One region of the Halomonas hibernica genome, then DNA from elsewhere that is predicted to be linked to it. Evidence: predicted binding sites of a transcription regulator. Region 1 holds the regulator's gene; the other holds the start of a gene.
What was found. The regulator FNR, encoded in region 1, switches genes on or off when oxygen is low (the NO sensors DNR and NnrR bind a similar motif). The targets are predictions, from matches to a motif close to TTGATNTANATCAA.
Positions count from the first base shown of each region.

Region 2: frdA (fumarate reductase (quinol) flavoprotein subunit) is a predicted target of FNR. The motif match lies at 1,661-1,674, and genes of this name have one in related genera.

Region 1 is NZ_VIFN01000004.1:141,194-145,407, forward strand. It holds gene FKN99_RS08310 (putative nucleotidyltransferase substrate binding domain-containing protein) at 1-347, shown strand, start outside; gene FKN99_RS08315 (3'-5' exonuclease family protein) at 356-1,006, shown strand; gene ttcA (tRNA 2-thiocytidine(32) synthetase TtcA) at 1,178-2,089, shown strand; gene fnr (fumarate/nitrate reduction transcriptional regulator Fnr) at 2,076-2,828, opposite strand; gene hemN (oxygen-independent coproporphyrinogen III oxidase) at 2,891-4,214, opposite strand, start outside.
Region 2 is NZ_VIFN01000006.1:92,055-96,268, forward strand. It holds gene FKN99_RS10990 (anion permease) at 1-1,444, opposite strand, end outside; gene frdA (fumarate reductase (quinol) flavoprotein subunit) at 1,792-3,579, shown strand; gene FKN99_RS11000 (succinate dehydrogenase/fumarate reductase iron-sulfur subunit) at 3,576-4,214, shown strand, end outside.

The sequences.
Region 1 (4,214 bases):
TCGATATCAAAAAAGGCGGCATTTTTCCGATTGTCCACGGTGTACGTACCATGGCGCTTGAGCGGCGCATCAGCGTAACCTCGACGCTGGGCAGGTTGGAGGCACTGGTTGATGATGGCCGCCTTGAACGGCGCACAGCTGATGATTTAGGAGAGGCACTTTCACTGTTGACCGAGCTGCGTCTTAAACAGCAACTTAGCGGGCAGGATATGGACGATGCGCGCTCCAATCACGTGGTGGTGCAAGAGCTCTCGTCACTTGAGCGCGATTTATTGCGCGAGTCGCTACATATCGTTAAAGACTTTAAACAGCGCCTCTCCTATCGTTACCATTTAGAGTATTCATGAGCAGCGCTATGCAAGGCAGCAAAAAAGGCATGGCACTGCTGGGGCAAACGCTGCGCAGAATGTTTAAGCGTGAGCGAGATCGGCGCCGCTATGCGAATTCGCCTTACGCCTGGCTTTTCCAGCCCTATATGGGGGAAGAGCTAGTGGCGCTGGCTTGCGAATCAATACCCGGTGAAACGTCGGTATTAAGTGTGGCTGCTGTGGTACTTAATCAACAGCAAGTGCACACAAGCCAGGCGTGGGTGGCGACGTTTGCCGACCCACAAACGGTTGACCAGACGGCGCTGCGCCAGCATCAGCGGCTTTACAATCCCGCCACGGCGGTACCCCTCTGTGCCGAGACACTGCATGCGTTTACCGATTTTATTGGCAACCGGCCGCTGGTCGGGTGGCAACTGGACCAGCAGTTTTGCATGCTTAATAGAGCCTTTAGAACGCACCTCGGGTTTGGGCTGCCTAATGTTCAGGTCGATGTGGCCAAACTGCATCAACGCCAATTGCGCCGTTTACACCCGTTAGTGGAGTCTTCCCAACCATTTTCCGAGGCGCTGGCCTGCTGGCAAGTGCCTGCTATCTCGACCCAGAGGTTGTTAGGTAAAGCCACCGCAAGCGCCTTGCTGTATATGCGCTTACAGCGTGATATGGCGCAATCGGGTTAGCTTCAAGCGTAATGGCGCCTGTGCCGATGGCCGTATTGATAACCGTATTGATAACCATAGTGATGACCGTAGTTATGACCATAGTAACGACGTGATTTTGCCAGTTGGGTGAACGGCGGGAGTATTGTTAGAATAGCGGCTGCTCCTTCTACCATTGGCAGTGCTTATATCATGCAACACCTTGATCATTTTGACCCCGCCGCGGCAACCGTTGCACCGACGCCTGACCTGCAAGGCCAGCCGGCGCTTGAGGACGCCAAACAAAAACGCGAATTCAACAAGTTGCAAAAGCGACTGCGGCGCGAGGTAGGTAATGCGATTATCGATTACCAAATGATCAATGAGGGTGATCGGATCATGGTCTGCCTGTCGGGTGGTAAAGACAGCTACACCATGCTTGAGATTTTACGCAACCTGCAGCGCAATGCGCCGGTGAATTTTTCACTGGTGGCGGTCAATATGGACCAAAAGCAGCCTGGTTTTCCTGAGCATATACTGCCCCGGTATCTGGAAAAACTCGGCGTGGAGTACCGCATTCTGGAGCGCGACACATACTCGGTAGTGAAAGAAAAAACGCCGGAAGGCAAGACAACTTGCGCGCTTTGCTCGCGGTTAAGGCGCGGGTCGCTTTACGGGTTTGCCGAAGAAATCGGCGCCAACAAGATCGCCCTTGGCCATCATCGTGAAGATATTCTGGAAACGCTGTTTCTCAATATGTTCTTTGGCGGCAGCCTGAAGGCAATGCCGCCCAAGCTGCTTTCCGATGACGGCAAGAATGTCGTGATTCGTCCGCTGGCCTACTGTAAAGAGGCGGATATTGCGGAGTTTTCGCGCCTGATGGAGTTCCCGATTATTCCCTGCAACCTGTGCGGTTCGCAGCCGAACATGCAGCGTCAGGTCGTTAAGGAAATGCTGGCCGAGTGGGACAAAAAGTATCCGGGGCGTTTGGAAAGCATGTTTAAAGCGGTCACTAACGTCGCGCCTTCGCAGCTAGCTGACCGCGACCTGTTTGACTTTGCGGGACTGGAAGCCAAACAGGAAGCACTCATGGCGGGGCGTATTGAAGCATTTAACGTGAGCTAATCACCGGCTCTTCCTCTTCAGCAAGCGCTATAAGCCGCTGCATATCGAGGATGTTAACCTCGCGCCCTGAGACGGCCACCACGTCTTGCTGCTGAAAACGGCTCAAGATACGGCTGACCGTCTCAACCGCCAGCCCCAGATAATTGCCGATATCCGCACGCGCCATTGAAAGCCTAAAGCTGTAAGGCGAGTAACCCCGACGCCGAAAACGCTCTGAAAGCGTCAGTAGAAAACTGGCCAGCCGCTGGTCGGCGGTTTTGCGCGACAACAGGCGCATCATGCGCCGGTCATCGCGAAGCTCCTTGCTCATACTGCGGTACAGCTGACCACGAAGCTCCGGCAGCTCCTCTGAAAGCAGGTCCAGCCGATCAAAGGGAATTTCGCAGATGGTGGTGGTTTCAAGGGCAATCACGCTGCCTGGGTAGTGCTCTTCGTCAATGCCGTCCAATCCGACAAGCTCGCTGGGCAAAAAGAAGTTAGTGAGCTGATCGTTGCCATTACCTTCGCTGGTTACCTGTTTTAGGCTGCCTGAGCGAACGGCATACACACTGGTAAAACGGTCGCCTTGACGAAACAGTGTTTCGCCCTTTTTCAGCGGTGCTCGGCGTCTGATGATGGCATCAAACTGCCCCATGCCTTCAAGCTCAAGCGCTAGTGGAAGGCAAAGCGAGCTTAGGCTGCAGGTCTGGCAGCGTGCTTCTTGAAGAAGCGAGCGTCGTTGGCTTGTCGAGGGTAGCATGACTATCTCCCTGTTTCTCTTTTGCCTAAATGGCTATCTACCGCAGGCGTTGATGCCGCCGGTTAAACGATTCTTGAGTAGCGTTGGCCTGAGTGCCCCGGAAGGTAAGCATCAAACGCCATGGCCAGTTGGCGAATCAGTAAACGGCCCATTGGCGTCGCCTCAAGCGTATCATCCAAGCGAACGATTAGCCCGTCCTGTTCAGCAGTGCGTAGGCTTTCCAGCGCACTGGCAAAGTAGTCGTTGGCGTTAACCTGCCATTGCCGGCTAACCGCTGCTAAATCCAGGCGCATATCGCACATTAAACGTTCGATAACGTCGGCTCGTATTAGGTCATCCTGATTTAATCGTACGCCTTTCACGGTAGCCAGTCGACCTTGATCCAGGTTCTCTTCGTAGCTAGCCAGGTCAGTAGGGTTTTGCGCATAGCTATCGCCTATTCGGGAAATAGCTGACACGCCCAGACCGATAAGATCGCATCTGGCATGGCTGGAGTAGCCCTGAAAATTGCGCTGTAGGGTGCCGTTGGCTTGGGCAACCGCCAGGCTGTCATTGGGTTTGGCAAAGTGATCCATCCCAATATGTTGATAGCCCGCAGCGGTCAGCATGTCGATGGTCGTACGCAGAATCGAAAGCTTTTCATCCGCACCTGGCAGGTCATCCACGCTGATACGTCGCTGAGGCTTGAAGCGTTCAGGCAAATGCGCGTAATTAAACACGGATAAACGCGCCGGATTTAACGCGATCACCTGTTCAAGCGTCTTGGCGAAGCTCCTTTCCGTTTGAAAGGGCAGACCGTAGATTAAATCCAGATTCAGCGAGAGAAAGCCCAACCGGTGTGCTTCATCCATTAGTGTTTCGGTAAGCACGCGAGGCTGATGACGGTTAATCGCCTTTTGAACGCGTGGGTCCAGGTCCTGTACGCCAAGGCTCAGGCGGTTGAAGCCCAAAGACTGCAGGTGGCGCAGGGTTAAAACATCGGCTTCGCGCGGGTCGATCTCAATGGCGTAGTCACGCTCTGGTGCGTTTGAAAGACCGAAGCGTGCGTCCAGGCGGTCAATCAAGTCGCCCATCTGCTCCAGTGAAAGAAACGTAGGGGTGCCTCCGCCCCAGTGCAACTGATTGACAGGGCGCTTTGTATCCAGATGACGGGCCGTCAGGACCATCTCACGATCTAGCCGATAGAGATACGACTCGGCCAGGGCGGTGTTCTTCGTGGCAATTTTATTGCACGCGCAATAAAAGCAGATTTTGCGACAAAACGGGATATGGACATAGATGGAGAGCGGGCGCTGGCTTGCGTTGCTGCGCTCAATGGCCTGGGTCGCATTTTCGGCGGTAAACCCTTCGTGAAAGGCCAGCGCCGTCGGGTAGGAGGTGTAGCGT
Region 2 (4,214 bases), on a different contig from region 1:
AACCGATAGCCAGCCAGGCCACTAAGAACAGCAGACCAAAAATAGCCCCAAGCCGCCAATAAAGGGCGCTTGGCAGATAGCCGCTGCCATAGTAAACCGGGCTTGGGCCGGTGCCGTAGGGGGTGATAATGCCCATAAAGCCCAGCGTGGGGAGCAGCAGGAGGATAAACATCTGCATATCCAGCCCTGCAATACCGGAAGCCGCCGCCAGCATCACCGGCAACAGGGCGGTAACGTGGGCCGTGACGCTGGCAAACAGGTAGTGCAGGAGATAGAAGATCACCGTGAGCGCCACCATCGCCATGACGGGATTAAAGTGGCTGATTTGTTCACCCACCACGCCACCAAACCAGTTGACGAATCCGACCTGGCTTAGCCCGCCTGCCAGCGCCACCAGCGTTGCAAACCACACAAAGGTATTCCAGGCGGCTCGATTGTCGAGGATATCGTTCCAGCTCACGATGCCGGTCAGCAACATGCAGCAAATCACCACCAGGCCTACCAGGGAGGCGGACACAACATCGCCCGCAAAAATCCACAGCAGTAGCGCAGAGACGACCATGATGACCAGCAGTATCTCGTTGCGAGTAAGCGCCCCCAGTTTGTTCAGCTCATCCCGCGCCCAGTTGGACACTTCTTCACCGGCTTTCACTTCTGGCGCGCAGAGCCAGTAACAGAGCAGAGGGACCAGCAACAGCAGCAGAATGCCAGCGGGCGCTACGGCGATAAACCACTGCCCCCAGTTAATATGAATACCGGTAGCGCTTTCTGTCAGAGCAATGGCCAACAGGTTGGGGGCAAGCGCGGTTAGAAACAGCGAGCTGGTCACACAGGTAGAGGTGATCGCTGTCCACATCAGAAAACTGCCCATGCGCTTCATGCTGGGGTCATTGGGCTGGGAGTCGTAAAGCGGCGGCAGATTGCGAATGACCGGATAAATGGTGCCCCCGCTACGCGCCGTGTTGGAAGGTGTAAAAGGCGCTAGCACCGCATCGGCGATCATTACCGCGTAGCCCAACGTTAATGTGCGCTTGCCCATGGCCTTGACCAGCCAAAGTGATATGCGCCTGCCTAGCCCGGTTTTTTCATACCCCAGCGCGAACATAAACGCACCAAAAATCAGCCATACAGTCGAGTTGGTGAAGCCCGAAACTGCCCATGAAAAGGCCTGGTTGGCAGCATTAAAGCCTTCGGTCGCTAGCTGTTCGGGTGAAAACAGCACCCAGCGGGAGAGCAGCGCCACCAGAGTCACGCCGATTAACCCAATGACCGCGCCTGGCAAGGGTTCAAAAATCAGCCCCACCACACAGCCCAGAAAAATAGCGAAGAAGTACCAAGCGTGAGGGGAAACCCCCTCAGGCGTGGGTATCAACGCAACGATAATGGCCACTACAAGCGGCGCCAACAACTTCCAGTCAAATGCCGATTGCACACTACTGTTCATATCAAGCTGCCCCTCTTTTGGGCTGCGAAAGCAGCCGAATCTCTTCACTGCTATCGCGGTTGATTTTCATCTGCTTGCGGTTACATACGTTGCAGAGAATGGCGATAGCGACTAATAGTTAAAAATTGTAGTTGGAATTCTTTATTAAAATTAATAAATGAGAAATTAAACGTAACTACTCTTGTTAAAGCATCGCCTGTCTTAAAGGTGTATTTCTTGATATGCGTCAATAGAGCCTGGCATGCGGGGATAGCACGTACCTGGAGTGTGATAAGTTCAACCAAAAGACACCGCATCGAAGCGTGTCGCCACTACCGCCTTTGGCCTGGCTACAGAAAGGGAGCATCATGCAGCATCGAGATTTCGATATCGTGATTGTGGGTGGAGGCGGCGCAGGCTTGCGTGCCGCTATCGCCGCGGCAGAAAGCGCTAAGGCACAGGGCATTTCTCAAAGCATCGCTCTGATTTCCAAGGTCTATCCTATGCGCTCGCATACCGTTGCCGCTGAGGGCGGTGCGGCGGCGGTAACCAGCGAGGAGGATACGCATCAGGCGCATTTTGACGACACTGTGTCGGGTGGCGACTGGCTGGTTGAGCAAGGCGTGGTGGACTATTTTGTGCATCATGCCTACCAGGAACTGGTGCAGATGGAGCGCTGGGGCTGCCCCTGGAGCCGCAAGGAAGATGGCAATGTGCAGGTACGCCGCTTTGGCGGCATGAAAACCGCACGTACCTGGTTTGCCGCCGATAAAACCGGCTTTCACATGCTGCATACCCTGTTTCAAACCTCGCTCAAATATTCCCAAATTGAGCGCTTCGATGAGTATTTTGTCCTTGATCTTGCCGTGCACGAAGGGGCTGTCATCGGCGTCATTGCCCTTCAAGTGGCCACCGGAGAGCTTATTCTGCTGCGCGCCAAAGCCGTGATATTGGCAACAGGAGGTGCCGGGCGCCTGTTTCGCTTTAATACCAACGCAGGGATCGTGACTGGCGACGGGATGGCGATGGCCTATCGCCACGGTGTGGCGCTTAGGGACATGGAGTTTGTTCAGTATCACCCCACGGGTCTTCCCGGCTCCGGCATTTTAATTACCGAAGCGTGTCGTGGCGAAGGCGGTATTTTGCTCAACAAGGATGGCTACCGCTACCTTCAGGATTACGGGCTGGGCCCGGAAACCCCACTGGGCAAGCCGGAAAACAAGTACATGGAGCTGGGCCCTCGCGATAAGCTCTCACAGGCCTTTTGGCAGGAGCAGCAGGCGGGCCGCACTGGCACCTTTGGCGATAGCGATGTGGTCTATCTTGACCTGCGCCACTTGGGCGAAGCCTACCTTCTTGAGCGCCTGCCCTTTATCTGCGAGCTGGCTAAATCCTACATTAACGTTGACCCGGTCAAAGAGCCGATCCCTATCCGCCCGGCGGTGCACTACACCATGGGCGGTATCGAAACCAATCCCTACTGTGAAACGTCGGTTGCCGGGCTTTATGCGGCGGGTGAATGCGCCTCTGTTGGGCTACATGGTGCTAATCGCTTGGGTTCCAACTCGCTCACTGAGCTACTGGTGTTTGGTCGTTTAGCGGGGGAGCAGGCAAGCCAGCGCGCGGCGCAAACCGAGTGGGCAGACATGCACCTTCTGGAAACCCAGGCTGCCCATCAGCAGGCAAAACTAGCGCATCTTTGTGATGGTGAGGGCAGCGGCGAGACTTGGGTGACGCTTAAGCATGCCATGGTGCAGGCCATGGAGAGTGGCTGTGGTATTTATCGTACCGAAGAGGGTATGCGGCAGTCGTTGGAGACGATTCGTGAACTGCGGGCGCGCTATCAGAAGATTCGTGTCAACGACACCAGCAAAATATTCAACACAGAGTTGCTTGAGTGCATTGAGCTTGGCTACGGGCTGGATATTGCCGAGGCATCTTGCCTTGGTGCACTGGAGCGGCGTGAGTCCCGTGGCGCTCACCAGCGCTTGGATGACGGTATGCAAACGCGCGATGACGTTAATTACCTCAAGCACAGCCAGGTGTTTTATCAAGGCGATGCACACGCTCGGTTGGCATGGCAGGAGGTAGACGTGCGTTTTTCCGCGCCCGCAGAACGTACCTATGGGGATGCGTCCAAGGGAGGCAAGGCATGAGTACTCAGCAGGTATCTACCCGGCGCATCAGCGTCAAACGCTATTTACCCGACAACTCTACCGAGCCCTATTGGCAGGAGTATGAGCTGCCAGTCGACGACAGCACCTCATTGTTGGATGCGTTGAATCACATCAAAGAGCAGCTCGACAGCACTCTGAGCTACCGCTGGTCGTGTCGCATGGCGATCTGTGGCTCCTGTGGCGTTATGGTGAATGGCGTCCCCAAGCTTGGCTGTAAGACCTTCCTGCGCGACTTCGACGATGAGATCCGCATTGAACCGTTGGCGCACTTCCCCATACAGCGCGACCTGGTGGTTGATATGGAGATATTCCTCGATCACCTGGCCGCCGTTAAGCCCTACCTGATAGACGACAACCCGGTAAAGCCCTTTGACCCGAAGGCGCCAGAAACCTATCGCCAGTCGCCCCGGCAGCTTGCCCGTTACAAGCAGTTCGCTAACTGTATCAACTGTGGGCTTTGTTACTCCGCTTGCCCGCAGTTTGGGCTTAATCCTGAGTTTATTGGCCCAGGAGCCATTGCGCTGGGGCACCGCTATAACCTGGATAGCCGGGACCATGGCAGCACGCAGCGAATGGCCGAATTGAACCGCCATGAAGGCGTGTGGAGCTGCACC